DNA from 3 places in the Streptomyces sp. NPDC056486 genome. Region 1 is predicted to be linked to each of the others. Evidence: riboswitches for the same ligand, from Rfam matches in the RefSeq annotation. Region 1 holds a riboswitch; each other region holds the start of a gene.
What was found. A riboswitch is a leader RNA that binds a small molecule or an ion and turns the genes downstream of it on or off. The one in region 1 is predicted to bind S-adenosylmethionine.

Region 1 (9,567 bases):
AGGGTGAGACCGTAACGGTTCAGGATCTCGTTGATCGGCTGGTACCAGGTCTCACCGCCGCTGCTGCAGTTGCCCCAGCCGCCGGAGGTCACGCCCTGGGCCTGGTCACCGCTGATGAACGAGCCGCCGGAGTCGCCTCCTTCGGCGCACACGCTGGTCTTGGTCATCTGGTGGACGGCGCCCTGGCTGTAGTTCACGGTCTCGTTCTTGGCGAGCACCTTGCCGCAGTGCCAGTGCGTGGTGGAGCCGGAGCGGCAGATCGAGGCGCCGATCGGTGCCTCGGACGAGCCGCGGACCAACTGGTCGGAGACGGTGCCCCAGCCGAGGACCACCGGGACGGTCCACCAGCCGTTGCCCACGCTGACGTACGCGTAGTCGTTGTCGGGGAACGAAGAGCCCTGGAAGTTGCCGATGTTCGAATTGTCCCAGCCGCGCACCGCGGCTCCCGTCTGCCCGCAGTGGCCCGCGGTGACGAACCCTCCGTGCACCGAGAAGCCGATGGAACAGCGGACGTTGCCGGTGTAGTACGGGTCGCCGCCCACGGTCCCCGCGGCGAAGGTGCTCGGTGCCTTGCCGACCGTCTCGACCTGCACCGGGCCCGCCTGCCGGGCCCGGTCGACGAAGCGTTGGACATCGTTGTCGTTCTTCTGAGCTGCGACGACGTTCACCACGATCTTGTTGCTGCGCGGCGCCACGTGCCAGCTGCTGACGCCCTTGGGCGCGGACAGTGCGTCGATCCGGGCTTTGGCGGCGTCCAGTTCCTTCGCGCTGTGGCGGACCACGCGGACGGTGGCGCCGGCCTCACGCAGGGCCTCCGTCTTGCCCGCGCTGGTGGTGGCGACGGTCAGCTTTCCGGTGTCCGCGTCGTACCAGGATCCGGCGTACGTCGATCCGGCGGTCCGCTGTGCCGCGCGGTCGACGCGTATCGCGCTCTTCTCGGAGGCGAGGCGGTCGCGCGCCTGGCTCGCGGTGAGCCCGAGGTCGTTCTGCAGGGCGGTGAGCATGCCCGCGGAGGCCGGGGGAGCGGTGGGTGCGGGGGCGGCGCCCGCGGTGGAGGTGAGCGAGGCGCTTGCCCAGGTGCCGACCAGGAGCAAGGAGGAGAAGGCGATGCGCACTCCGGTTCTGCGTCTCATGGCAGTGCCCTTTCTGTCGTTCCATCGGGGTGGGGAGGAACAGGGTGATGAGAGCGCTCTCACGATGAGTTCAGGCGGAGCATAAGAGCGGCCCGGCAGTCATGTCCATACCAACTGACGCCTCTCGGGAGGCAATTGACGTCAGGAATTCATGCCGGGTGAATACTGGGTACGGTGTACGCTTTTCCTTCCGCCCGGTTCAGGCCAAGGAGCGGTCAGTGGCGGTCACCCCCGCCGACGCCCACGACGTGATTCAGGTGCGAGGCGCTCGCGAGAACAACTTGCGCGACGTCTCGCTCGACATCCCCAAGCGGCGGCTCACCGTCTTCACCGGAGCCTCGGGCTCCGGGAAGTCCTCGCTCGTCCTCGGCACCATCGCCGCCGAGTCGCAGCGCCTCATCAACGAGACGTGCACCGCTTTCATCCAGTCGTTCATGCCGAGCCAGGGCCGCCCCGACGCCGGGGTCGGCGGTGACAAGCCGATCGTGCTCGGGCGCGGTGTCCGCGTAGGGTGCGTGAATGAGCATGCTGGATGACGCCCGCGCGGGCATGAACCCTGAGATCCGGCCGCAGGACGACCTGTTCGGCCACGTCAACGGTCACTGGCTGGAGACCGAGGCGATCCCCGACGATCGCTCCAGCTGGGGCCCCTTTGTGCAGTTGGTCGACACGGCCGAGGAACAAGTGAAGGTGATCATCCAGGAGCTGGCGTCGGACGGCGCAGGATCGGATGACGCGCGCAAGATCGCCACGCTGTACGCCTCGTTCATGGACGAGGAGGCGATCGCCGCCCGCGGGCTCGCCCCCGCACAGCCCTTGATCGACGCCGTCGCGGGGCTGCGGGACAACCGGGAGCTCGCGGCGTTCCTCGGCCGCTTCGAGCGGATCGGAGGATCCGGTCTGTTCGGCTCCTACATCGACTCGGACGACCGCAACTCCGACCGCTACCTCTTCAACGTCCTCCAGGGCGGACTCGGCCTGCCCGACGAGTCGTACTACCGCGACGAGAAGTTCGCCGAGATCCGCGAGAAGTACGTCACCTACCTCACCGACCTGCTCACGCTCGGGCAGCACGCCTCGCCCGCAGATGCCGCGAAGACGGTTCTCGCGCTTGAGACCCGTCTCGCCGCAGGGCACTGGGAGCGGGCCGAGACGCGTGACGTACAGAAGACCTACAACCTCACCACCCTGGACGAACTGACCGCCCTGGCGCCGGAGTTCGACTGGCGCGGCTATGTCGAGGGGCTCGGCGGCTCGGACGCCACCATCGCCGAGACGTGCGTCCGCCAGCCGTCCTACCTCGCCCACCTGTCGACGGCCCTCGCCGAGGTGCCGATCGAGCAGTGGCGTGACTGGGCACTGGTCCGGGTGCTTCGCTCCTGCGCGCCCTACCTCACCGACGCGTTCGTGGAGAAGAACTTCGAGTTCTACGGCCGCACCCTCAACGGCACCCCGGAGCTGCGCGCCCGGTGGAAGCGGGCGGTCGCCTTCGTCGAGGGCTCCATCGGCGAGGCCGTCGGCAAGGAGTACGTGGCGCGGCACTTCCCGCCGAGCTCCAAGGCGATCATGGACGACCTCGTGGGCAACCTCCTGGAGGCCTACCGCCAGTCGATCGCCCGCCTCGACTGGATGACGGACGAGACGAAGGAGCGCGCGTACGAGAAGCTCGCCACGTTCCGTCCCAAGATCGGCTACCCGGACACCTTCCGCGACTACTCGGACCTCGAGGTCTCCGGCGACGACCTGCTCGGCAACGCGCACGCGGCGGACGCCTTCGAGTCCGACCGGCAGCTCGCCAAGATCGGCGCGCCGGTCGACCGCGACGAGTGGTTCATGCTGCCGCAGACGGTCAACGCGTACTACAACCCGGGCACGAACGAGATCTGCTTCCCCGCGGGCATCCTGCAGAAGCCGTTCTTCTCGCCCGACGCCGACCCGGCCGAGAACTACGGCGGCATCGGCTCGGTCATCGGCCACGAGATCGGCCACGGGTTCGACGACCAGGGCGCGCAGTACGACGGCGCGGGCAACCTCAACGACTGGTGGACCGCGGCCGACAAGACCGCGTTCGAGGCCAAGTCGAAGGCGCTGGTGAAGCAGTACGACGCCTTCTCGCCGCGCAACCTCCCCGACGAGTCCGTCAACGGCTCGCTGACGGTGGGCGAGAACATCGGCGACCTGGGCGGCCTGACCATCGGGCACACGGCTTACCGCATCGCGCTCGACGGCGCGGCGATGCCCGAGAAGGATGGCCTGACCGGCTCCCAGCGGCTCTTCATGAACTGGGCCTACTGCTGGCGTACCAAGCGCCGCAAGGAGCAGGAGCAGCAGTACCTCACCATCGACCCGCACTCGCCGCCCGAGTTCCGGGCCAACATCGTCCGCAACCTCGAAGAGTTCCACGAGGCCTTCGCGACGGCAGAGGGCGACGGGCTCTGGCTGGACCGCGCGGAGCGCGTCAGGATCTGGTGATCTCCAGACACGGCCGCGGCACCCGTGCTGCGGCCGTGCCTGACCCGCCGCCGTTTCTACCGCGCCGCGCGCAGCATGCGGAGCTGGCCGATCTCCGTGGCGTTCTTCATCAGCTCGGAGTTCACCCAGGCGAGCATGTGGGCAACGGTGTGTTCGGGGTCGTTCTGCCAGGGGAACGGGGCAGTGGCGTCCAGATCCGTGTCGTCGAGCCGGTCGAGCACCGACAGCCACTCCGTGCGCAGGTCACGTAGCCAGTCGACGGCCGCCTTGCCGCTGCCCGGCCAGGTGATCCCGGTCCGCTCCCGCGGCACCCGTCCCCGCGCGTGATCGATCGTGACGCCCCACCACCAGCCGATGTGCCAGCTGATCCAGCCGATGGTGGGAATCGGGACGGGATCCGGCTCGGTCTCCGCGAAGTCCGCCACCCACCCTCCGTCACCGTCGGGCCGCACCGTCCAGCAGAGCGGCGCGGGCTCCCACAGGAAGTCCTCGGGCTCGAGGCGCTCCAGGTGGTACTCGAAGAGGGACCACGTCAGGTCGAACTGCCGGCGCAGCAGTTCGCGTCGGGAATCGTTCACGGGCTGACCCTGGCACAGGGGCCCTAGGCCTGGGAAAGAGATTTCGGATCGTCGGCGGTCGTGTCCGACCACCGTTCCGTCCCGCCGGACCGAGGGCGATTGGCGTGGAAGGCCGGGTGGTCGTGCAGGCGGCGCACATAGGCGCGCACGTGGGGACGGGACCGGGTCGCCTCGGCCGCGTCCGGGGTGAGGTGGACGAGCGTCGCCCACAAGTCCACGTCCGCCGCGGTGAGTTCGTCGCCCACGAGGTAGGAGTGGGAGGCAAGACGGCAGTCGAGCCGGTCCAGCGTCGCGGGGGCGAGCGGCCCGGCGAGCAGCTCGTGCCAGGTGTCGATCCGTGCTGCCAGGGCCGGTCGGCGCAGGACGGGCAGCGGGCCACTGCCGTGTGCGGCAAGGCGGCAGGCCAGGTCGCGCAGGATGTCGGGCGTGTGGTTGCTGACGACGTGCCCGCTCCACCGGTCGCACAGGGCCGGAACGGTCAGCGGCCCTTCGAAGTGGTGCTCGGTGGCCTCGTAATAGCGGTGCAGGGAGTCGAGCGCCGCGGTGGCGTGCGGCGCCAGGAGGGTGGTGGTGACCGAGTCCCTGAGACCGAGCAGGTCGAGGGTGATCGAGACGCGCAAGGAGTCCGGACATTCCGCCGAGAGATACAGGTGGTAGCGGTGGGGTGCCGGGTAGAAGCCGCCTGCGAGGTCGTCGCCGATGCGGCTGCGGATCGGCGTGGGACAGGTGCCGCGTGGTCCGGCATCGCGTGGGCGGACACCGCTTGGGCCGGTGTCGCGCGGGGAGCATGAATCCGCGGGGGAAGCCGGGCGGGAAACAGTGCGGGAACGGTGCGACGTGATCTCGGGCATGGCTCTCCAGGGAGGGGAAGGGCACCGACCGGCGGCGCGCGCGGGCCGGTGGCACAGCGGGGGGAGAGGGGGATCCGTGGCCGCAGAGGGCCGCAGTGATGAGGCTTCTTGTCCCGGAGGCGTCACTGGTGCGTGGACGCTGTGCGGACGTCAGACAGCTGGAACCGAGGCGCTGCACACGCGCAGCAGGTCGATGTGCAGGCGTCTGGTCAGGACGCGAGGGCGGGGCCGGGGCGCGGACAGGAGAGGCCGCGGGATGCTGTTCCTCTCACCGACCGCCCTGGACATGTCCACCAGCCCTGCCGTCGAGGCCCGTTGTATCCGGGGCCGCGCTTGCCCCGCCGCCACGGCGGGACCCGGTCGTCACCCGGGGCACCCCGTCGCGGAGGAAGGGTTGCCCGTCAGCGGGCCGGGGCCGATGACCCGCTCGGGCAGGAACCCTGCCGGGCGGGCGCTGACAATCGTGACCGTCCCCGGAAGTCTGAGTCCGGGTGCCCGGCTCCGTCAAGAAGGCCGCACCCGGAACAGAAGAAGGCCCGGACCCGGAACAGAAGGAGCGGCCCGGTGGTTGAGGCTGACGGAGACGGACGACGAGGCACGGTCGGCGATGTGAGAACGCCCATGATCCACGGGCATTGCGCACCGCTACGACCTCACGTAACGTCCCGAGCAGGTTACGAGTGTCAGCGTCAAGCCCTGGCTTGCTGACCGGCAACCCTCCTACGCGGCGGGGTGCTCCAGGTGAGGACCAGGCGGTGCCCGTCCAGGGTCCCGCAAGCGCGAGACCGGCGAGGCCCCAGGCCCGCCGGGCCGGAAAGGTGGAGGTGACGGACGTGCCACCTGTGTCAGCTGTGCCGCCCCTGTCGCCGGTGCCGTTCGCGTCCGTTCCACGCGTCATGGTGATCGCGCCGAGCCGCCAGGTGCATCTGTACTCCCGGCCGCACATCGATCTGCAGCGTGTCGCCGGCGCGCTCTGTCGTTCCTGACCCGTTACCCCGCCGCCGCACCCTCGGAGCCGAGGGGCCGGTGTTCTCGCACGGTCGTACGGTCGATCAGGAAGGCACACCTTTCGTGTCGTCATCACCTTCGTTGCCCCATTCTTCGCATTCCTCCGCTCCCGCCGCCGCGCTGCACCTCGCTGTCGCGCTCGACGGCGCGGGCTGGCACCCGGCCGCCTGGCGCGAACCGGTGGCCCGTCCAGGGGAGTTGCTCACTGCCCGGTACTGGGCCGACCTGGTCACCGAAGCAGAACGCGGCCTGCTCGACTTCGTGACGATCGAGGACGGGCTCGGGCTCCAGTCCACGCACTTCACCGAGCCCGACGGACGCACGGATCAGGTACGAGGGCGGCTCGACGCCGTTCTCATCGCCGCCCGTGTCGCCCCGCTGACCAGCCACATCGGCCTGGTGCCGACGGTGGTGGCCACGCACACGGAGCCCTTCCACATTTCCAAGGCGATCGCCACACTCGACTACGTCAGCGCGGGCCGCGCGGGCGTACGCGTACAGGTGTCGGCGCGCCGTAATGAGGCCGCGCACTTCGGGCGCCGTACGCTTCCCGCCTTCGAGAGCGTCGAGGACCTGGGCAGAGCGGACGTACGGGAGCTGACCGTCGACCTCTTCGACGAGGTGGCCGACTACGTCGAAGCCGTGCGCAGGCTCTGGGACAGCTGGGAGGACGACGCGGAGATCCGGGACGTCGCCACCGGCCGCTTCATCGACCGCGACAAGCTGCACTACATCGACTTCGAGGGCAAGCACTTCAGCGTCAAGGGCCCCTCGATCACGCCCCGGCCGCCGCAGGGCAGGCCCCTCGTCAGCGCACTCGCCCACGAGGGCCCGACCGAGGCCCCGTTCCGGCTCCTCGGCCGCTCCGCCGACATCGGATACGTCACCCCGCGCGACGCCGGGCACGCACGCGCCGTCGTCGCCGCGGTCCGCGGCGAACAGGACGCGGCCGGGCGAAGCGATGAGCCCCTGCACCTCTTCGGCGACCTGGTCGTGTTCCTCGACGACGACCCGGCCGCCGCCGCGGCCCGCCGGGAGCGTCTGGACGCCCTCGCGGGTCACCCGTACACCAGTGACGCGCGGGTGTTCACCGGCACGCCCGCCCAACTCGCCGACCTGCTCCTTGAGTTGCGGGAGGCCGGGCTCACCGGGTTCCGGCTGCGCCCCGCCGTCGTCGGCCACGACCTCCCGGCGATCACCCGGGGCCTGGTGCCCGAACTCCAGCGCCGCGGCGCCTTCAGGCACGCGTACGAAGCCGACACCCTGCGCGGCCACCTCGGCCTCGCCCGCCCCGCCAGCCGCTACGCCGCCTCCGCCTGAGCCGGAAGGAACCCGACATGAGCAAGTCACCGGACAAGCCGCTCAAGCAGATTCACCTCGCGGCGCACTTCCCCGGCGTCAACAACACGACCGTATGGAGCGACCCCGAGGCCGGGAGTCATATCGAGTTCAGCTCCTTCGCGCACTTCGCACGGACCGCCGAGCGCGCGAAATTCGACTTCCTGTTCCTCGCCGAGGGGCTGCGGCTGCGCGAACAGGGCGGGGAGATCTACGACTTGGACGTCGTCGGACGCCCCGACACCTTCACCGTGCTCACCGCGCTCGCCGCCGTCACCGAACACCTCGGCCTGACCGGCACCATCAACTCCACCTTCAACGAGCCTTACGAAGTGGCCCGCCAGTTCGCCAGCCTCGACCATCTCTCGGGCGGGCGCGCCGCCTGGAACGTCGTCACCTCCTGGGACGCCTTCACGGGTGAGAACTTCCGCCGCGGCGGGTTCCTCCCGCAGGAGGAGCGGTACTCAAGGGCGAAGGAATTCCTCAGCACTGCGGGCGAGCTCTTCGACTCCTGGCGCGGGGACGAGATCGTCGCCGACCAAGGCACCGGCACGTTCCTGAGCGACGCCCAGGCGGGCGCCTTCGTCCATCAGGGGCAACACTTCGACATCCAGGGGCAGTTCAACGTTCCGCGCAGTCCGCAGGGCCGGCCGGTCATCTTCCAGGCCGGCGACTCGGAGGAGGGACGTGAGTTCGCTGCCGCGGGCGCGGACGCGATCTTCAGCCGGTACAGCACGCTCAAGGAAGGGCAGGCGTTCTACACGGACGTCAAGGGCCGCCTGGCCCGCCACGGCCGCACCCACGACCAGCTCCTCATCCTGCCCGCTGCGACCTTCGTCCTCGGGGACACGGACGCCGAGGCGGAGGAGCTCTCCCGGGAGGTGCGACGCAAGCAGGTCAGCGGCGCCACCGCGATCAAGCACCTGGAGTTCGTCTGGAACCGCGATCTCTCCGCGTACGACCCGGAGGGCCCGCTGCCCGAGATCGATCCGGATGTCGGCGAGCACACCATCGCCCGCGGTCGCGCCCAGGTGCGGATGTACCGCGACCCGCTGGCCACCGCGCGGGAGTGGCGCGAGCTCGCCGCCGCGAACAAGTGGTCCATCCGTGACCTCGTCATCGAGACCGGCAGCCGTCAGTCCTTCGTCGGCTCCCCGGCCACCGTCGCCGAGACGATCAACTCCTTCGTCCAGGCCGACGCGAGCGACGGCTTCATCCTCGTCCCGCACATCACCCCCGGCGGCCTCGACGCCTTCGCCGACACCGTGGTCCCGCTGCTCCAGGAACGCGGCGTCTTCCGCACGGAGTACGAGGGCACCACCCTGCGCGACCACCTCGGCCTGGCTCATCCCGACGCCGACACAGACGCCGGGGTGCCTCTCTCCCTGCCCACCCCCGTACCCACACCCGTGCCCGCGTCGGCCGAGCACTGAGGAGGATCACCACACATGTCAGCCATCCCTCTCGGCGTCCTCGACCTGGTCCCGATCTCGTCCGGCTCCACCGCGGACGCGGCGCTGCGCAACTCCATCGACCTGGCCCGGCAGACCGAGCGATTCGGGTACGCCCGCTACTGGTTCGCCGAGCATCACCTCAACCCGGGCGTGGCAGGCACATCGCCCGCGGTAGTCCTCGCCCTGACCGCCGCCGCGACCTCGACGATCCGGCTCGGGGCAGGGGCCGTGCAACTCGGGCACCGCACCGCTCTCTCCACGGTCGAGGAGTTCGGTCTGATCGACGCGCTGCATCCCGGGCGCCTCGACCTGGGGCTCGGCCGCTCGGGCGGCAAGCCGCCCGGAACACCCGCCGCCGCGCCGCCGACCGCGACCCCCGTCGTCGACGGCCGTGCCCCCAACGGGCTGCGGATCCCGGCACGCTTCTCCTACGAGCACCTGCTCGGCTCACCCCGTGTCGCCCTCCAGCGGAGGCTGCTCCAGCAGCCGCACGCCGAGTCGCAGGACTACGGGGAGCAGGTCGACGACATCCTGGCCCTGCTCGCGGGAACGTACCGCTCCGATGACGGCATCGAAGCGCATGTGGTCCCCGGTGAGGGCGCCGACATCCAGGTGTGGATCCTGGGCAGCAGCGGCGGCCAGAGCGCGGACGTCGCCGGTCGGGGCGGCCTGCCCTTCGCCGCGAACTACCACGTGAGCCCGGGCACGGTTCTCGAGGCCGCGGACGGCTACC
Region 2 (9,567 bases), on a different contig from region 1:
GTCGCGGCGGCCGTCGGCGCGGGCGTCAACCCGGTCGCGGCCGCCCTCGCCTCCACCGCGGCGGCCGGCTTCTGCCACACCCTGCCCGCGTCCGCGAAGCCCGTCACGCTCTTCGCCGACATCCCGGGCACCCCCACCTACACCCCGCGCGACCTGCTTCGCCTCTCCGCGGTCCTCGCACCGCTGACCGCCGCGCTCGTCCTGCTCTTCGCCGTCGCGCTCTGGCCGCTGCTCGGCGTACCCGTCCGCTAGTTCCCTCTGCCGTGGAGACCCTCATGCTGACCCGTTTCGCCATCGCCCCCAGCGGCTTCAAGGAGTCCCTGTCCGCGCAGTCCGCGGCCGAGGCCATCGCCGAAGGGGTACGCCGCGTCGTCCCGCACGCGGAGACCGATCTGATCCCCCTGGTGGACGGCGGCGAGGGCACCGCCCGCGCCCTGGCCACCACCGGCGGCGGCCGACTGGTCGCGCTGCCCGCCACAGGGCCCGTCGGCCAGCGGATCGGCACGCACTTCGCGCTGCTCCCGTCCGGCGTCGCCGTGGTGGAGATGGCCGCGGTCGCCGGGCTCTCGCTGGTACCGCGCGATCTGCGCGACCCGGGGGCCACGACGACGTACGGCGTCGGCGAGCTGATCAGCGCAGCGCTCGACGCGGGCGCCCGCCGCATCCTGGTGGGCTGCGGCGACTCCGGCACGTCGGACGGCGGCGCGGGGGCACTCCAGGCGCTCGGCGCCCGACTCCTCGACGCGGACGGCTGGGAACTCCCGCGCGGCGGCGGGGAGTTGATGCGGCTGAGCCGTATCGACCCCTCGGGCCTCGACCCCCGCCTGAAGGACACCGAGATCCGCGTCGCCTGCAACCCCTTCAACGTCCTGACCGGCGAGCGCGGCGTCGCCCGCGTCTTCGGCCCCCAGAAGGGCGCGACGCCCACCCAGGTCGAACAGCTGGCGGCGGCCCTAGAACACTGGGCGTACGTCCTGACCCGCGACCTGCGTGTCACGGCGGACCTCTCCCTCGGCCCCGGAACGGGCGCCTCCGGCGGTCTGGGAGCCGGTCTCGCGGCGCTCGGCGCCCAGCTGCTCCCCCGCTTCGACGTCCTGCTCGACCATCTGGACCTGGACGCGCGCCTGGCCCGCGCCGACCTCGTCGTCACGGCCGAGGGCGCCCTCGACCACCAGACCCCGCGCGGCAAGATCCCCGCAGAGGTGGCACGGCGCGCCAAGCGGTTCGGCCGCCCGGTCCTCGTCCTGGCGGGCACGATCGGCCAGGGCGCGCACCATGTACGGGCGGAGGGCGTGGACGCCTACAGCGCGATCCTGCCCGCGCCTGTCTCGCTGACCGAGGCACTCGGCCGTGGCGGAGAGTTCCTCACCGACGCGACCGAGCGGGCCCTGCGGATGATCGTTCTGGGGTCACGCCTGAAGGGACGGGACAAGGGACAGACCAAGGGGCGGACCAAGGCTCAGGCGGCCGTGGTGTCCGGCACGCACCGGCCTTCCTCGGTGCGGTAGTTCCAGCGGGCACCGTCCGCCACGAGCTCCTTCACGGCGCGCACGAAACGCTCCACGTGCTCGTCGGGGGTGCCCGCGCCGAAGCTGACACGGATCGCGTTCAGCGACTTCTCGCCGGGCGCGGCCTCGGGGGCACCGCACTCGCCCTGCGTCTGCGGGTCAGTGCCGAGCAGGGTGCGCACCAGCGGGTGGGCGCAGAAGAGGCCGTCGCGTACGCCGATGCCGTACTCGGCGGAGAGAGCGGCGGCGAAGTGCGAGCTGTTCCAGCCCTCGACGACGAAGGAGATGACACCGACGCGCGGCGCGTCGTCACCGAAGAGCGAGAGCACCTTCACGGCGGGCACCTCGGCGAGGCCTTCGCGCACCTTCGCGATGAGCTGGTTCTCACGGGCGACGAGCTCGTCGAAGCCCGCCTCGGTCAGCGCCTTGCAGGCGGAGGCGATCGAGTACACGCCGATGACGTTCGGCGAACCGGCCTCGTGCCGTGCGGCGGTGTCGTGCCACTCCACGTCCACGCCGCCGTCCGCACGCCGCGCGACCTTGCGCGAGGCGCCGCCGCCCGCGAGGTAGGGCTCGGCAGCCCGCAGCCAGTCGGAGCGGCCCGCGAGGACACCCGAGCCGAAGGGCGCGTACAGCTTGTGGCCGGAGAAGGCGACCCAGTCGACGTCGAGCTCGCTGATGGAGACGGGGTGGTGCGGGGCGAGCTGCGCGGCGTCGAGAACGATGCGGGCGCCGTGCGCGTGAGAGGCGGCGGCGAGCTCCTTGACCGGCCACAGCTCACCGGTGACGTTCGACGCGCCGGTCACGCAGACCAGGGCGGGACCGTAGGGGTCACGGTCTGCGAGGGCGCGCTCCAGGGTCTCGACGGCCTGCTCGGCGGTGCGCGGGGCGTTCAGGTACGTCACACGGGCGTCGCGCCACGGCAGGAGCGAGGCGTGGTGCTCGGTCTCGAAGACGAAGACCTGGCAGTCGGCAGGGAGGGCCGAGGCCAGCAGGTTGAGGGAGTCGGTGGTCGAACGGGTGAAGACGACCTGGTCGTCCTCGCGGCAGCCGAGGAACTCGGCGACGGTGACGCGGCTGCTCTCGAACAGGTCGGTGGAGAGCTGCGAGAGGTACCCGGCACCGCGGTGCACGCTGCCGTAGTACGGCGCGTACGCGGCCACGTCGTCCCACACGCGCTGCAGGGCCGGGGCGCTCGCCGCGTAGTCGAGCGCCGCGTAGGTCACCTCGCCGCCGGTCACGAGCGGCACGGTGACGTCACGGCCGAGGACCGCGAGCGGCGCGGCACAGCAGGGGTCGGCGGACTCGGTGGCGGTGGCCTGGGCGACGGCGGGGTGTGCGGACATGGCGATATCTCCCTGCGAGCAAGACGAAACAGCTGCCTAAGATCCCGTGCGGCAGCACAACTACTGCTCCGCGTACGGGTGTTGCCTCAACGCGCGGCGCTCTTCGCCGGGCGGAGGGGATACTGCGAACGGGGCCCGAGGCCCTATCGCATTCGCTTGCTCACGAGACTGCTCCCTTGAGGACCAGGACCCCAGGGGTACGACACTCATCGAGTGCGCAGGGGTCCGCGCTTGCCATACGCCTTGCTGCGTACGGCCTGGTCTTCACCCGGGGCACCCCGCCACGGACGGAGGGTTGCCGGACAGCGAGCCGGGGCCTAATCGCTGTCACTCATGACCTGCGCAGCATCTTGCCACACGATCTTCTCGGTGCACACCGCAGTCCGGGATCCGGACTGCGGCGTGCGCCACACTCACCTGTTGCTGGCCGCCACCCAAAGCTCCAGGGACTTCTTCGCGGCCCCGGAGTCGATCGACTCCGCCGCCTTCGCGATACCGGCGCCGATCTGCTCCACGAGGCTCCCCTCGCCCGGCGAGAGGGCCACCAGGGCCGCCGCCGTGTTGAGCAGCACGGCGTCCCGCACAGGGCCGCTCTCCCCGTCCAGGAGGCGCAGCGCCACCTCGGCGTTGTACGAGGCGTCAGCGCCCCGCAGCGCCTCCACAGGGACGAGGTCGATGCCGACGTCCCGCGGGTCGAAGGCCTCCTCGCGCACGGCGCCGTCCCGCACGACCCAGACCCGCGATGTCGCCGTGGTCGTCAGCTCGTCGAGCCCGTCGTCGCCGCGGAAGACGAGGGACGAGTGCCCGCGCTCGGCGAAGACCCCGGCCACGATCGGCGCCATCCGCGCGTCGGCGACCCCGACCGCCTGGGCCCGCACCTTGGCCGGGTTGGTGAGCGGGCCGAGGGCGTTGAAGACGGTCCTGATCCCCAGCTGGCTGCGCGCGGCGCCGGCGTGTCGCAGCGCCGGGTGGAACTTCACGGCGAAGCAGAAGGTGATCCCCGCTTCCTCTGCCACCTCGACCACCCGGTTCAGCGGCAGCTCCAGATTCACCCCGAGCTTCTCCAGGACGTCGGAGGCTCCCGATGCGCTGGAGGCGGCGCGGTTGCCGTGCTTGACGACCTTCGCGCCCGCGCCGGCGGCCACGATCGCGGACATCGTGGAGATGTTGACGGTCTTGGCGCCGTCACCGCCGGTGCCGACGATGTCGACCGTCCGGCCCGGCACCTCGATCACATTGGCGTGTTCGTACATCGTGCGTACGAGACCGGAGATCTCCTCCACGGTCTCGCCCTTGGCCCGCAGCGCGACCACGAAGCCGGCGATCTGCGCGTCGGACGCCTCGCCGCGCATGATGCGGTCCATGGCCCAGGCCGTGTCCTCGGTGCTCTGGTCACGTCCCTCAAGAAGACCGTTCAGTACACCGGGCCAGGAACGGGCCGCCGCGGTGTTGCCTCCTGCGGGGGTCACAGCGCTCATCTGCCGCTCCTGGGTTCGTTTAAGGCGTAGGACAGGAACACCTTATCCAGCCCGGGGGACGGCAAAGAGCCCCGTCCATGCACTGGATGCATGGACGGGGCTCTCGCCGTGGCGACCTTGTGGTCAGAGCATCAGAGGATCAGTGGTGGCCGTGGCCGCTCGTGATCTCCTTGTACTCCTCGGTGGTGGGCTTGGGGATCTGGTTGTCCTCCCCGTAGTAGCCCTTGGAGAGCTTGGCCCGGAGCTTCTGCGGCCCCGACACCTTGCGCTCGACGCCGTTCTCGTCGACCGAGGGGCCGATCTCGACCGGCGCGTACTGCTCGTGCGCGGTGAGCGTGTGCAGCTGCTCCTGGTTGAGCGGCTCGTGGACCTCGATGAACTCACCGTGCGGCAGGCGCTTGATGATGCCCGACTCGCGGCCGTGCAGGACCTTCTCCCTGTCGCGCCGCTGCAGACCCAGGCAGATCCGCTTGGTGGCGATGAAGGCGAGGACCGGTGCCACGAAGAAGGCGATGCGCACGAACCAGGTGATCGAGTTGATCGACAGATGGAAGTGCGTGGCCCAGAGGTCGTTTCCACCACCGACGAGCAACACGAAGTACCAGGTGATCCATGCGACACCGAAGGCCGTACGGGTCGGGACGTTGCGCGGGCGGTCCAGGATGTGGTGCTCGCGCTTGTCGCCGGTGACCCAGGACTCGATGAACGGATAGACCGCGATCGCGACCAGGACCAGCGGGAAGATGATCAGCGGGATGAACACACCCAGGACGAGCGTGTGACCCCAGGCGTTGATCTCCCAGCCCGGCATGACACGGATCAGCCCCTCGGAGAAGCCCATGTACCAGTCGGGCTGGGCTCCGGTGGAGACCTGGTCCGGACGGTAGGGGCCGATCGCCCAGATCGGGTTGATCGTGGCGAGCGCCGAGACGATCGCGATGACACCGAAGACCAGGAAGAAGAAGCCTCCGGCCTTCGCCATGTAGACGGGAAGCAGCGGCATGCCGACGACGTTCTTGTTCGTCTTGCCGGGGCCCGCGAACTGCGTGTGCTTGTGGTAGAAGACCAGGATCAGGTGCGCCACCACGAGGCCGAGCATGATGCCCGGCAGCAGCAGGATGTGCACCGAATAGAACCGGGCCACGAAGTCGCCGCCGGGGAACTCTCCGCCGAACAGGAACATCGAGAGGTACGTGCCCACGATCGGCACGGACAGGACCGCGCCCTGCATGAAGCGCACACCGGTACCGGAGAGCAAGTCGTCAGGGAGCGAGTAACCGGTGAAGCCGGTGAACATGCCCAGGACGAACAGCAGGAAACCGAAGACCCAGTTGACCTCGCGCGGCTTGCGGAAGGCACCCGTGAAGAAGACGCGCATCATGTGCACGAACATCGCCGCGAGGAAGATCAGCGCCGCCCAGTGGTGGATCTGCCGGATCAGCAGACCACCGCGCACATCGAAGCTGATGTGCATGGTCGAGTTGAACGCCTCGGACATCAGCTGGCCCTGCAGCGGGATGTAGCTGCCGTGGTACTCCACCTCGTTCATCGACGGGTGGAAGAACAGGGTCAGGTACACACCCGTGAGGATGATGATGATGAAGCTGTAGAGGCAGATCTCACCGAGCATGAAGGACCAGTGGTCCGGGAAGATCTTGCGCATGTTGGCCTTGGCCAGGGAGTAGATCCCCAGGCGGCCGTCGGCCCAGTCGGCGACCCGCTCACCGGCGGGCGCCTCCTTCTTACGGTTGTCGTTCGCCGAAGTGCTCATCCGCGCTCCCAGAATGCAGGACCGACGGGCTCGGCGAAGTCGCCGAGCGCCTCGAGGTAGCCCTCTTCGTTCACGGCGATGCGCAGCTGCGGCAGCGCGTGACCGGCCGGGCCGAAGATCACTCGGGCACCGTCGGAGAGGTCGAAGGTGGACTGGTGGCACGGGCAGAGGACGTGGTGCGTCTGCTGCTCGTACAGGGAGATCGGGCAGCCGACGTGGGTGCAGATCTTCGAGTACGCGACGACACCTTCGTGCGACCACTCGAGCTCTTGCTTGTCCTTGATGTCCGCCGGCTGAATCCGGACGATCATCAGGGCCGCCTTGGCGATCTCCTTCTGGAAGTCGTGATCGTGCTCCTCCAGGCCCTCGGGCTTGGCGAAGGTCAGCGATCCGACCGCGACGTCCGACGGCCGCAGCGGCTCGTTCGTGTTCATGTTCACGAGCAGCTTGCCCTTGGACCACAGCGTGTGCCGCAGCTTGTCCTCGGGCAGCGGACCGAGGTCACGCAGCAGGACGACGCCGGAGAGCGGCACCATGGCCAGCGCGCCGAACATCGTGTTGCGGATCAGCTTGCGCCGGCCGAACTGCGACTCCGCGGCACCGGCCTTGAAGTCGGCCATGACCTTGGCCTTGACCTCGGGCTCGGCCTCGATCGGGTGCCGCTCGTCGGCGACCTCCACATCGGACATCAGGGTGCGGGCCCAGTGGACCGCGCCCGCGCCGATGCAGAAGAGCGCCACACCCAGGGTCATGCCCAGGGAGAAGTTCAGCGCACTGATGTGGCCGATCGGGAAGATATAGACGATCTTGCCGACCGGGAAGGCCACGTACGAGGCGATGAAGCCGATCGTGGCCAGCATCGACAGCACGAACAGGAAGGCGACCGCACGCTCGGAACGCCTGGCGGCCCGCTCGTCGATGTCCTGGACACGATGCTCATGGGGCGGAAGCCCCGGGTCGGCGAACGGGTTCTCGTCCGCTACCGCGACCGAGCCGTGCTCGGTCTCCTGCGCGCTGGGCAGGTTCTCTTCTGATTTCTCTTGGCTACTCATGACTTCTTGGCCTTTGCGGTCCGAGCGGCGACCCACACGGCGACCGCGATCAGCGAGCCGAGACCGAAGATCCAGCCGAACAGGCCTTCACTGACCGGCCCCAGGCCACCCAGCTTGAGACCGCCAGGGCTCTCGGACTCTTCGCCGTTGACCGCGTCGAGGTACGCGATGATGTCCTTTTTGTTCTTCTCCGGCATGATCGTGTCGGGGAAGGACGGCATGTTCTGCGGGCCGGTCTGCATGGCCTCGTAGATGTGCTTCGGGGAGACATCTTCCAACGTCGGAGCGAACTTGCCGTTCGTCAACGCGCCGCCCTCACCGGTGAAGTTGTGGCACTGCGCGCAGTTGGTGCGGAACAGCTCGCCACCCTTGGCGATGTCCGCCCCGTCCGGGCTGTACTGCTTCTCGGTGGGGACGGTCGGTCCCGCGCCCAGCGAGGCGATGTACGCCGCGAGCTGGTCGATCTGGGCCTGGTTGTAGATGGCCTTCTTCTTCGGCGCCTGGGCGCCCGGCTGCTGCAGCGGCATGCGGCCGGTGCTGACCTGGAAGTCGACGGCGGCTGCGCCGACGCCCACCAGGCTAGGACCGTCGGAGGACCCCTGACCGCCGGTTCCGTGGCAGCTGGAGCAGCCCACGGAGTACAGCTTCTTGCCCTCGTCGATGGCGAGGGACTGGGCGGTGTCGTCGGCCTGCGCCTTGTCCGCCGGAGCGAACGCGGCGTACAGCCCCCCGGTGGCCGCCAGCGCGAGGAGTAGGACGACGACCGCCGCCAGGGGGTGGCGTCGTCGTGCGGAGAGCTTTTTCACGGATTACCCCGGTGTCAGGATCTTCTGCGTCGATGCTTCTGGAATGAGTCGGAACGTCGGGCCCGTCTGAGCCCGGCCTCCGTTTACTTGATCATGTAGATCGTGGCAAAGAGACCGATCCAGACAACATCGACGAAGTGCCAGTAGTAGGACACGACGATGGCTGCGGTCGCCTGCTCATGGGTGAACTTCTTGGCCGCATACGTCCTGCCGAGGACCAACAGGAAGGCGATGAGCCCGCCTGTCACGTGCATGCCATGGAAGCCGGTGGTCAGGTAGAAGACCGAGCCGTACGGGTCGGACGAGAGCGAGAGGCCCTCGTGCTTGACCAGCTCGGTGTACTCGTACACCTGACCACCAATAAAGACCGCACCCATGATGAAGGTGACGATGAACCACATCCGGAGCTTCTTCACGTCACCACGCTCAGCGGCGAACACGCCTAGCTGGCAAGTGAGGGAGGAGAGCACCAGGATCGTGGTGTTCGTCGCCGAGAACGGGAAGTTCAGCGCGGACGCCATTTCCTTCCAGTGCTCAGGTCCTGTCACCGATCGCAGGGTGAAGTACATCGCGAAGAGGGCCGCGAAGAACATCAGCTCGGAACTCAGCCAAATGATGGTTCCGACGCTGGTGAGGTTCGGCCGATTGACCGGCGGGTGCGCGTGCCCGGTATCTACTGTCGTTGCTGTCGCCACGACCGACATTATGTCGGTCGCTTATCCCGCCCTCACCCCGGGGGGTGCCGTTCGGAGTGTCTGAGGGGTGTGTCCTGCCCGTATGGCCCATCGAAGGGCTGTCCGAACCGCTGTTGACGGGGTGTCCGGAGGAGTAGCATCCGCGCATCGGTCCCCGGCCGAATGCCCCTCAACGAAGCGGAGGAACAATGCAGCCGACCGCCACGGTGCTGGTCTACAGCGACAACGCGAGCACCCGCGAGCAGGTCCGGTTGGCCACCGGACGCAGGCCGGCGGCGGACGTTCCCGCGGTCGAGTTCATCGAGTGCGCGACGCTGCCCGCCGTCCTGAAGGAACTCGACCGGGGCGGAATCGACGTCTGCGTCCTGGACGGCGAGGCGACGCCCGTCGGCGGCATGGGAGTCTGCCGTCAGCTCAAGGACGAGATCTTCCAGTGCCCGCCCGTGCTCCTGCTCATGGGACGCCCGCAGGACGCCTGGCTGGCCACCTGGAGCCGCGCGGAGGCAGCGGTGACCCTTCCGGTCGATCCCGTCGAGTTCGCGAGCTCTCTGGCCGCCCTGCTGCGCGACAGGCTCGCCATCCAGGCCTGACGGCACGACAGGAGGCCCCGCACCTCGGTGCGGGGCCTCCTGCGCTGTTCTGTGCCTTCTGCGGAGCCGCTGGACCTGAGCCGCTAGACCTGCGGCCGCAGCCGGGCCGCGTCGATCACCGTGGGGCCCTTCTTGACGCCGCCCAACAGGGCGCTGCCGTCCCGCCAGTCCTTCCAGCCCACGTTCCAGTCGCCCAGGCCGTTGCCGAACGGATCCATGTCCGCTCCGGCGCTGTTGACGACCTTCACGATGTCGCCCTGCCGGACGGTCTCGTAGAACCAGGCGGCGTCGTCGGTGCTCATGCCGGTGCAGCCGTGGCTG
Region 3 (9,567 bases), on a different contig from region 1:
TGTCCGAGTTCTCGATCTCGGCGCGGATCTGGTTGACGCGACCCTGGACCTGGTCGCTCTCACCGGAGCCGTCGACGATCGTGGTCTCGTCCTTGGTGATGACGACCTTGCGGGCACGGCCGAGCAGGTCGAGACCGGCGTTCTCCAGCTTGAGGCCGACCTCCTCGGAGATGACGGTGCCACCGGTGAGGATGGCGATGTCGCCGAGCATGGCCTTGCGGCGGTCACCGAAGCCCGGAGCCTTGACGGCGACGGACTTGAAGGTGCCACGGATCTTGTTGACGACCAGGGTCGACAGGGCCTCGCCCTCGACGTCCTCGGCGATGATCAGCAGCGGCTTGCCGGACTGCATGACCTTCTCGAGGAGCGGAAGGAGGTCCTTCACGTTCGAGATCTTCGAGTTCACGATCAGGATGTACGGGTCGTCGAGCGACGCCTCCATACGCTCCATGTCCGTGGCGAAGTACGCCGAGATGTAGCCCTTGTCGAAGCGCATGCCCTCGGTGAGCTCAAGCTCGAGCCCGAAGGTCTGCGACTCCTCGACGGTGATGACGCCTTCCTTGCCGACCTTGTCCATCGCCTCGGCGATGAGCTCGCCGATCTGGGTGTCGGCGGCGGAGATGGAGGCCGTAGAAGCGATCTGCTCCTTGGTCTCCACGTCCTTGGCCTGCTCGAGCAGGGCGCCCGAGACGGCCTCGACGGCCTTCTCGATGCCACGCTTGAGGGCCATCGGGTTGGCACCGGCGGCTACGTTGCGCAGGCCCTCGCGGACCAGCGCCTGCGCCAGGACGGTCGCGGTCGTCGTGCCGTCACCGGCGACGTCGTCCGTCTTCTTCGCGACCTCCTTGACCAGCTCGGCGCCGATCTTCTCGTACGGGTCCTCGAGCTCGATCTCCTTGGCGATGGAAACACCATCGTTGGTGATCGTGGGGGCACCCCACTTCTTCTCGAGGACGACGTTGCGACCCTTGGGGCCCAGGGTCACCTTGACGGCGTCGGCGAGCTGGTTCATGCCGCGCTCGAGGCCGCGCCGTGCCTCCTCGTCGAACGCGATGATCTTGGCCATGTGAAGTGGTCCTCCCGGACAGGGGTGGAATGCTGCTCCGGATCGCATCGGTGCCCGCGACGGACGGCCTGCGAGCCATGTGGTTCCTTGCCCCACCCGGCTTGCGAGCCTCACCGATCCGACCCAAGTTCTGTCACTCTCACTGGGAGAGTGCTAACGCCAATGATTAGCACTCGACCCCTACGAGTGCAAGCGCCTCTTACGGATCCCAGACACATGAGGGGGCGCGCGTCCGGGGCGTACGGCGGGACGCAACGCGGCACACGCGGCGGCACACGCGGCGGGACGTGCGACGGGACGCACGAGAGGCCCGTACCCCTGTCGGGATACGAGCCTCTCGTCACTCGCTAAGTCGCTGGCCGATCGCGCCGAGATCAGACGGCGAGCTTGACCATGTCCGCCTGCGGACCCTTCTGGCCCTGCGAGATCTCGAACTCCACTCGCTGACCTTCTTCAAGGGTGCGGTAACCGTCCATCTGAATCGCGCTGTAGTGGACGAAAACATCCGCACCACCGTCGACCGCGATGAAGCCGTACCCCTTCTCCGCGTTGAACCACTTGACGGTGCCCTGAGCCATGCCTAACTCCCCTATTACTGGCCCTTGCACGGACCCGCACTTCGCGGGCCCGGGTCAGACCTCACCCCCCCAATGGGTTGTGGAGGCGTGCGCCGGAACGCGTCGACCGCCGCTGAATGTATCTGTCCAACTGCCCTCTGCAACAGGTCAATCGGACGAGAATTCTGGGCACGCGCGATCGGAAATATGCGGAGAATTTGCCGGAGTTCAGGGCAAGTCGGGCCAGACAAATGCCGCAATAGGCTCAAAAAGGCAAGGCGCTTTGGCTACTTCTTGTCGGCCCCGGGCCGACTTCGTATATGCGCACGGCACAAACAGCGAAGCTTGCTTCCCAACTGTACCGCGCTCAACCATACAGAATTGCCCCCTCCGCTTCTCTCGCGGAGGGGGCAATAGAGGTAACGCTGCGTGCTTTCGGGCGGATTCAGCAACCGCCCGCGACGGCGGGAATGATCGAGACACCGGCGCCGTCCGGCGTCGCGGTCTCAAGGCCCTGCTCGAAGCGGACGTCGTCGTCGTTCACGTACACGTTCACGAAGCGCCGCAGCTTGCCCTGATCGTCCAGGACACGGGCCGCGATACCGGCGTGCTTGGCCTCAAGATCGGCGATGACCTCGGAGAGGTTCGCGCCCTCGGCGGCGACCTCGGACTTGCCGCCGGTGTAGGTGCGAAGAATGGTGGGAATGCGAACGTTGACGCTCATGGGATTCACCTCTTGATACAGGGGGAGAAATACGCCCCTTAAGGGGCGCGGGGAACTGCGCGAGGACGGACCACGACCGCCGCCCGTCGACGGCGATCAGGCCCTACGGCGACTAGTCGGCGAGACCCGCGGCACGGAATGCATCGAGGCTGGGCTTGATCGTCGCGGTCGCCTGAGACGTTTCGGCAACAGCGTCCAGGGTCTTGAGCCCGTCACCCGTGTTCAGCACCACCGTGGTCAAGGTGGGGTCGATGAGCCCGGCCTCAAGAAGCTTCTTCGTGACACCGACCGTCACACCCCCCGCGGTCTCCGCGAAGATGCCCTCGGTCCGCGCGAGCAGCTTGATCGCGTCCACGACCTGCTCGTCGTTCACGTCCTCCACCGCACCGCCCGTGCGACGCGCGATGTCCAGGACGTACGGCCCGTCGGCGGGGTTGCCGATGGCGAGGGACTTGGCGATGGTGTCCGGCTTCTGCGGGCGCACGACGTCGTGCCCGGCCTTGAAGGCGGTCGACACCGGCGAGCAGCCCTCGGCCTGCGCACCGAAGATCTTGTACGGCTTGTCTTCCACGAGCCCCAGCTTGATGAGCTCCTTGAGACCCTTGTCGATCTTCGTGAGCTGCGAGCCCGATGCGATCGGGATGACCAGCTGGTCGGGCAGCTGCCAGCCGAGCTGCTCGCAGATCTCGTACGCGAGGGTCTTGGAGCCCTCGCCGTAGTACGGCCGCAGGTTCACGTTGACGAAGCCCCAGCCCTCGCCCAGCGGGTCGCCGATGAGCTCGGAGCAGAAGCGGTTCACGTCGTCGTAGTTGCCCTCGATACCGACGAGCTCTCCGCCGTAGACCGCGGCCATGACGACCTTGCCCTGCTCCAGGTCGTGCGGGATGAACACACAGGAGCGGAAGCCGGCGCGGGCCGCGGCGGCGCCCACAGCGCCGGCGAGGTTGCCGGTGGAGGAGCAGGAGAGGGTGGTGAAGCCGAAGGCGCGCGCCGCCTCGATGGCCTGCGCGACGACACGGTCCTTGAAGGAGTGCGTCGGGTTCCCTGAGTCGTCCTTGACGAAGAGCTTGCCCTGCTCGACGCCGAGCTCACGGGCGAGGTTGTCGGCCTTGACCAGCTGGGTCCAGCCGGGGTTGATGTTCGGCTTCTGAGCGACGTCCGCCGGGACGGGAAGCAGCGGGGCGTAGCGCCAGATGTTGGCGGGGCCGGACTCGATCTGCTTCCGGAGCGCCTCGGGGTCGCCGGTCGGCAGGTCGTACGCGACTTCGAGCGGGCCGAAACAGGCCTCGCAGGCGAAGATCGGGCCCAGGGCGTAAAGCTCACCGCACTCGCGGCACGAGAGGCCGGACGCGGGGCCGAGATCCACGGAGCCCCAGTTGGAAGCCGTGGAAGGGGTGGTTTCGTTCGTTGCGACAGTCTGCGCAGCCATGGAGGCGAGGCCCTTTCTCCTCATCTTCCCCGCGACGAATCTCGTCGCGAGACGGAATTGGCACCTTCCCCACCGAGACCTCGCGTGCGCGGTCGGCGGGATGGTTGCCGGGGCTTCAACGGGCCGTATCCCTCTGCCCCTCTGGATGAGCGGTATGGCGCCGGGGCTTCAGGGGCCCCAGGGCATTTGTTACGCGCCGACCCCCGACATGCGATGGTCATCCGCGTTGTTCAAGACTGTAACCGACGGCCTGGACCCTTGAGATAGTCGTCCGAACCGCGAGATGGATCACATGTAGGCCACACACAGGAGGAATCACCCGTGCTGGAAGAGGCCGAGCGCTGGCTGACCAGGCGTTCCTGGTCCGTTGCCGACCGTCCGCTCAGCGCGCTCGTCGCCGCCAAACGGGCGTCGGGAGCCTCGGTGAGCGTCGTCCTGCCCGCGCTCGACGAGGAGGAGACGGTCGGCGAGATAGTCGCCGAGATCCGCCGCGAGCTCATCGAGAAGGCCGCCCTCGTCGACGAGCTCGTGGTGATCGACTCCGGCTCCCGGGACCGTACGGCCGAGGTCGCGCGGGATGCGGGCGCGCGGGTCGTGCACCGGGACGAGATCCTGCCGCGCATCCCGGCCGTGCCCGGCAAGGGCGAGGTCCTGTGGCGCTCGCTTCTGGTGACCGGCGGTGACATCGTCGCGTTCGTCGACGCGGACCTGAAGGAGTTCTCGGCGGACTTCGTCACCGGGATCGTGGGCCCGCTCCTGACCGAGCCCGACGTGCACTTCGTGAAGGCGATGTACGACCGGCCCCTTGCCGGGACCGCCGGTCAGGGCGGCCGGGTCACCGAGCTGATGGCGCGCCCGCTGCTCAACATGCACTGGCCCCAACTCGCGGGGTTCGTCCAGCCGTTGGGCGGCGAGTACGCGGCACGCAGGTCCCTCCTTGAGCGGCTGCCGTTCCCCGTCGGCTACGGGGTGGAGCTTGGCCTGCTCGTCGACGCGCTGCACACCGTGGGCCTTGACGCGCTCGCGCAGGTCGACGTCGGCGTGCGCAAGCACCGGCATCAGGACGGGCAGGCGCTCGGCAGGATGGCCGCGGCGATCTACCGGACGGCACAGGTCCGGCTCGCGCTCGGTCATCACGTACGCCCCGAACTCACACAGTTCGAGCGGGGCGAGCACGGGTTCGAACCGCGGACCCATTCGGTGGACACGGAGGAGCGTCCGCCGATGTCCGGCATCGCGGAGTACGCGGCCCGCCGCGTGGCGTAACCATCCAAGACCGGGCATTTTGTCTACATTCCCCACTTATGTGGGTATCTATGCGGGTCAGGCAGGTATTGAGAAGCGTGCGACGCATCGGTGGCGTGGTCGTGGCCACCGTCGGTCTCACGGCAGGGGCGCTGAGCGCCGCCGCAGCAGCGGACGTGCGTCACGACGTATCGCTGTACGGCAACTCCAGGACCATCGGTCACAGCGCCGGTCACAGCGCCGGTCACAGCATGCTCGACCACGCGAACGAGCAGCAGAGCAGTCGGGGTGAACTGGTCGACACGGGTGGCGAATCGCGCACGATGCTGTACGCGGGCCTCGCGTTCTCGCTGTGCGTGCTCGGCGTACTCGCGGTGGCGGCGGCGCGGAGCAGAAGGACCCTGAGGCCCTAGGCGTGGCCAACGGGCCCGGCTCTACGCCGGGCACGCGAACGTATACGGCGGGTCCGCCCCGGGTCCTGCCGCACGTTTGAGCCCTGCCGGTAAGGGCTAGGTTTCGGCACATGGTCTCCGAGCACGCCGCCGCCCAGGTCCTCGTCGCGTCCAACCGCGGCCCCGTCACGTACTCCCTGGAGGAGAACGGAGAGCTGACGGCCAAGCGGGGCGGCGGAGGACTCGTCTCCGGGCTCAGCGCGATCGGCGACTCCGCCGGGGACTCCCTGTGGGTCTGCGCGGCGCTGGGAGACGGCGACCGGGAGGCCGTGCGGCGCGGGGTCGGTGAACCCGGGGTGCGGATGCTCGACATCGACCCGCAGGTGCACGCCGACGCGTACAACGGGATCGCGAACTCCGTGCTCTGGTTCGTCCACCACATGCTGTACCAAACGCCGCTCGAACCGGCCTTCGGCCCGGAGTTCCGGGCGCAGTGGGCGTCGTACGAGACCTACAACCGGGCCTTCGCCGAGGCGCTCGCGGAGAGCGCCGCAGGGGGCGCGGCGGTCCTCGTCCAGGACTACCACCTGGCGCTTGTCCCGGGGATGCTGCGCGAACTCCGCCCCGACCTGCGCATCGGCCACTTCTCGCACACGCCGTGGGCGCCGGTGGACTACTTCCGGATGCTGCCGGACGACGTCGCGGAACAGTTGCTTCGCGGCATCCTGGGGGCCGACCGTGCGGCGTTCCTGACGGGGCGGTGGGCGGACGCGTTCACGGAGTGCTGCGTCGCCGTCATCGGCGGTACGTCGGGGACGCGGATCGGGGTGCACGGGCTCGGGGCCGACGCGGATTTCCTGCGGGAGCGGGCGGGGCGGGACGACGTGGAGGAACGGCTTGTCGCGCTGCGGGAGCAGGTCGGGACCGGCCGACGGGTGATCGTCCGGGTGGACCGGACGGAGCTGTCGAAGAACATCGTGCGGGGGCTGTTGGCGTACCGGGAGCTGCTGGCCTCCCGCCCCGAGTGGCGGGAACGGGTGGTGCACGTGGCCTTCGCCTACCCGTCGCGGCAGGATCTCGCGGTGTACCGCGAGTACACCGCGTCCGTGCAGAAGCTCGCCGACGAGATCAACTCCGAGTACGGCGTCGAGGGTTGGACCCCGGTCGTGCTCCACGTGAAGGACGACTTCGCGCGGTCGCTGGCTGCGTACCGCCTGGCGGACGTGGCCCTGGTGAACCCCATCCGGGACGGGATGAACCTGGTGGCCAAGGAGGTGCCGGTCGTTTCTGATGAGGGGTGCGTGCTGGTGCTTTCGCGGGAGGCGGGGGCGTACGAGGAGTTGGGCGATGACGCTCTCGTCGTGAACCCGTATGACGTGAGCGGGACGGCTTCTGCGCTGCATGAGGCGCTGACGATGCCGGTCGAGGAGCGGGCGGAGCGAACGAAACGCCTGGCGGCGGCAGCTACGGCTCTTCCCCCGGCTCAGTGGTTCCTGGACCAGCTGCGAGCCTTGCAGGACTGAACTGATTGGTCCCCAACCCCGCCCCTTCCCGAAAACCCGCTGGCGCGGGGGCCTTGGTGGACGTCATCACCGGCTCCGCCGAGTTCGTCCTCAAACTCCCCCAAGCTCTTAATGAGCAGGGGACCCCCTCGACAGGCTGAGAAAGCCGGTGGGACGGTGCCGTCGCCGACCCCGGGTGAAGGTGCCCGTGAAAACTCCGCGGCGACCTGCAACCTCCCCGGGGCCCGGACGTCTGTCGGGGTGAAGGCGCCTTCGTTCGATCCACCGACCCCGACCACGAATCGAGGAACCGCATGTCCCTGCGTCATGTCTCCATCCGCAAGGCCCTGGGCGCGGCGACGGCCATCGCGGCTCTCGCCCTGGGCGGCACGGTGGCACACGCCGCCACCGCCGATCCCTCCCCGGTCCCGGCCAAGAGCGGACACGAGGCACCGTCCCCCGTCCCGGCTACTCCGGGCAAGGGCGGACACGAAGCACCGTCCCCGGTCCCGGCTACTCCGGGCAAGGGCGGACACGAGGCACCGTCCCCCGTCCCGGCTGCTCCGGGCAAGGGCGGACACGAAGCACCGTCCCCGGCACCGGCTGCCCCGGGCAAGGGCGGACACGAAGCACCGTCCCCCGTCCCGGCTGCCCCGGGCAAGGGCGGACACGAAGCACCGTCCCCCGCCCCGGCTGCGAAGTGATGCCGCAGCGCCGGCAGTAGCCGCAAGCCGTAGGAGGGCCGCCGGGCCGATCACCCGGCGGCCCGCACGCCCCGCGTCCAGGAGAGCCATGAGGACAGCGACGTACCCGGTCGTCCCCGCCTTCCCCGTCACCAGCGCGCTGCGCCGTGGCTGGGAGCGCCTGCTGCGCGGGCTCCTGACTCGTACGGGTCAACCGCCGCCCGGGATCCGGCAGCCGGTCCCCGTGCCGACCGTGCCCCTCTCCACGCCGGGTGAGCCCGGTCCCGGGATCGACGACCTCTACCACTACCGCCGCCTGGACCTCGTCCGTCTCGCGCTGTTCCTCGTCGACGATCTGCCGACCGCCGAGGACGTCGTGCAGGACGCCTTCGCGGCGGTCTTCCGCAGACACGGCGCCCGCCTGGAAGGCGTGGACGACCCGGAGGCGTACCTACGGACGAGCGTGGTGAACCGCTCCCGTTCCGTGTTGCGCCGCCGCAGAACGGCCCGCGCGCACACACCCGAGCGCGAGGGCCACGTCCCGCCTGTCGACGAGCACGTCCTGCTGCGCGAGGAACACCGCGAGGTGCTCGAAGCGCTCAGGCGGCTCACCCGGCGCCAGCGCGAGGTGCTCGTGCTGCGCTACTGGTCCCACCTCACCGAGGCCCAGATCGCCGCCACCCTCGATCTCTCGCGCGGCACGGTCAAGTCCACCGCCAGCCGGGCGCTGGACGCACTCAGCAGACAGTTGGGAGGCTCCCGATGACCCCGAAGGACGGGCACGGTCCCGGCCCTGGGCAGGAACTGCTCGAAGACCGGCTGCGCGACGCGTTGGACGCACGGGCGCGCACGGTCGGCCCTGACTCCCTGCGGCGCGCCACCCCGCCGTCCGAGCAGGTGGGCAGGCGTTCTCCCGTCCGTGTGACGGCGCTGACCCTGCTCGCGCTCGCGGCGGCCCTGGCCTGCGTCCTGCTGGCCCTGGGCTGGGTCGAACGGCAGGGCGGGGAAGCCCCCGTCGAACCTGCGCACCCGCACGAGAGGACCACCCGGCCGCCGTCTCAGGCGCCGTCGCCGGTGCCGGCGCCGTCGGACCTGACGCAACCCTCACCCGTGCCCGACTCACCCGTACCCGACTGACAGCCAGTTCGTCAGTCCAGCTGCGCGGCGATCCTCGAAAGCAGGTCCACCACGCCCTGGGGACCGTCCACCACCACGTCGGCCCGGTCCGCCAGTTCCGCGACCTCCGCGCTGCCGCTGCACACCAGCAACCCCCGCACCTGGTCCGAGCGCAGCTTCTCCACCGCCGCGAAAGCGGGGAGGTCGCCCAAGTCGTCGCCCGCGTACAGGACAGTCTCGGCGCCCACTTCGCGTACGTAGTCGGCGAGGGCCACCCCCTTGTCCATGCCAGGAGGGCGCAACTCCAGTACCAGGCGGCCGGGTTCGACGATGAGGCCGTGGCGGGACGCCAGCTCGCCGAGAGGTTCACGCAGCGCCTCGAACGCGGCCTGCGGATCCTGCGCACGGCGCGTGTGGACCGCGACCGCACGGCCCTTCTCCTCTATCCACGAGCCGCGCCAGGCACCGATCTTGTCCAGGAAGCCGGGAAGTTCGGCGCGCACGGACGCCACCCCGGGGTGCGGTTCAGCCGCGTGCACCGTGGAGGAGACCGCGTCCCAGCGCTCGGCGCCGTAGTGCCCGAGGACGACGAGGTGTTCGAGGCCGGGGACGCCCGCGAGGCCGCCGTAGCGCACCGCCACGCCCGCAGGGCGCCCGGTGACGACGGCGACGGACCGCACCTTCGGTGCGAGCGCGGCGAGGGCGGGAACGGCGCCGGGATGGGCGCGGGCCTGCTCGGGGTCGGGCACGATCGGGGCGAGCGTGCCGTCGAAGTCGAGCGCGATCACGGCCTTCCCGGGCCGCGCGAGGAGCGCGGCGAGGCCCTCGCGCCCTGCGGGCGTCACGGGCTCGG

Region 2: another riboswitch for S-adenosylmethionine. It lies ahead of ACFQ7F_RS14980 (aminotransferase class V-fold PLP-dependent enzyme); the one in region 1 lies ahead of ACFQ7F_RS41605 (glutathione S-transferase C-terminal domain-containing protein).
Region 3: another riboswitch for S-adenosylmethionine. It lies ahead of thrC (threonine synthase); the one in region 1 lies ahead of ACFQ7F_RS41605 (glutathione S-transferase C-terminal domain-containing protein).

What each region holds. Positions count from the first base shown of each region.
Region 1 covers NZ_JBHTSF010000209.1:49-9,615, forward strand. Annotated here, with positions in the region: gene ACFQ7F_RS41585 (S1 family peptidase) at 1-1,133, opposite strand, end outside; partial or broken gene ACFQ7F_RS41590 (excinuclease ABC subunit UvrA) at 1,352-1,591, shown strand; gene ACFQ7F_RS41595 (M13 family metallopeptidase) at 1,653-3,605, shown strand; gene ACFQ7F_RS41600 (DinB family protein) at 3,662-4,183, opposite strand; gene ACFQ7F_RS41605 (glutathione S-transferase C-terminal domain-containing protein) at 4,207-5,034, opposite strand; SAM riboswitch class IV at 5,359-5,503, opposite strand; SAM riboswitch class IV at 5,707-5,820, shown strand; gene ACFQ7F_RS41610 (putative leader peptide) at 5,931-6,020, shown strand; gene ACFQ7F_RS41615 (LLM class flavin-dependent oxidoreductase) at 6,124-7,362, shown strand; gene ACFQ7F_RS41620 (NtaA/DmoA family FMN-dependent monooxygenase) at 7,380-8,813, shown strand; gene ACFQ7F_RS41625 (LLM class flavin-dependent oxidoreductase) at 8,829-9,567, shown strand, end outside.
Region 2 covers NZ_JBHTSF010000030.1:22,575-32,141, reverse strand. Annotated here, with positions in the region: gene ACFQ7F_RS14990 (SLC13 family permease) at 1-252, shown strand, start outside; gene ACFQ7F_RS14985 (glycerate kinase) at 276-1,508, shown strand; gene ACFQ7F_RS14980 (aminotransferase class V-fold PLP-dependent enzyme) at 1,460-2,854, opposite strand; SAM riboswitch class IV at 3,077-3,193, opposite strand; gene trpD (anthranilate phosphoribosyltransferase) at 3,268-4,332, opposite strand; gene ACFQ7F_RS14970 (cytochrome bc complex cytochrome b subunit) at 4,472-6,103, opposite strand; gene ACFQ7F_RS14965 (Rieske 2Fe-2S domain-containing protein) at 6,100-7,155, opposite strand; gene ACFQ7F_RS14960 (c-type cytochrome) at 7,152-7,961, opposite strand; gene ACFQ7F_RS14955 (heme-copper oxidase subunit III) at 8,045-8,665, opposite strand; gene ACFQ7F_RS14950 (hypothetical protein) at 8,845-9,246, shown strand; gene ACFQ7F_RS14945 (Ig-like domain-containing protein) at 9,330-9,567, opposite strand, start outside.
Region 3 covers NZ_JBHTSF010000025.1:7,550-17,116, reverse strand. Annotated here, with positions in the region: gene groL (chaperonin GroEL) at 1-1,066, opposite strand, end outside; gene ACFQ7F_RS13260 (cold-shock protein) at 1,441-1,644, opposite strand; gene ACFQ7F_RS13255 (MoaD/ThiS family protein) at 2,069-2,347, opposite strand; gene thrC (threonine synthase) at 2,460-3,776, opposite strand; SAM riboswitch class I at 3,794-3,928, opposite strand; gene ACFQ7F_RS13245 (glucosyl-3-phosphoglycerate synthase) at 4,098-5,042, shown strand; gene ACFQ7F_RS13240 (hypothetical protein) at 5,120-5,434, shown strand; gene ACFQ7F_RS13235 (trehalose-6-phosphate synthase) at 5,545-6,936, shown strand; gene ACFQ7F_RS13230 (hypothetical protein) at 7,230-7,619, shown strand; gene ACFQ7F_RS13225 (sigma-70 family RNA polymerase sigma factor) at 7,708-8,364, shown strand; gene ACFQ7F_RS13220 (hypothetical protein) at 8,361-8,735, shown strand; gene otsB (trehalose-phosphatase) at 8,747-9,567, opposite strand, start outside.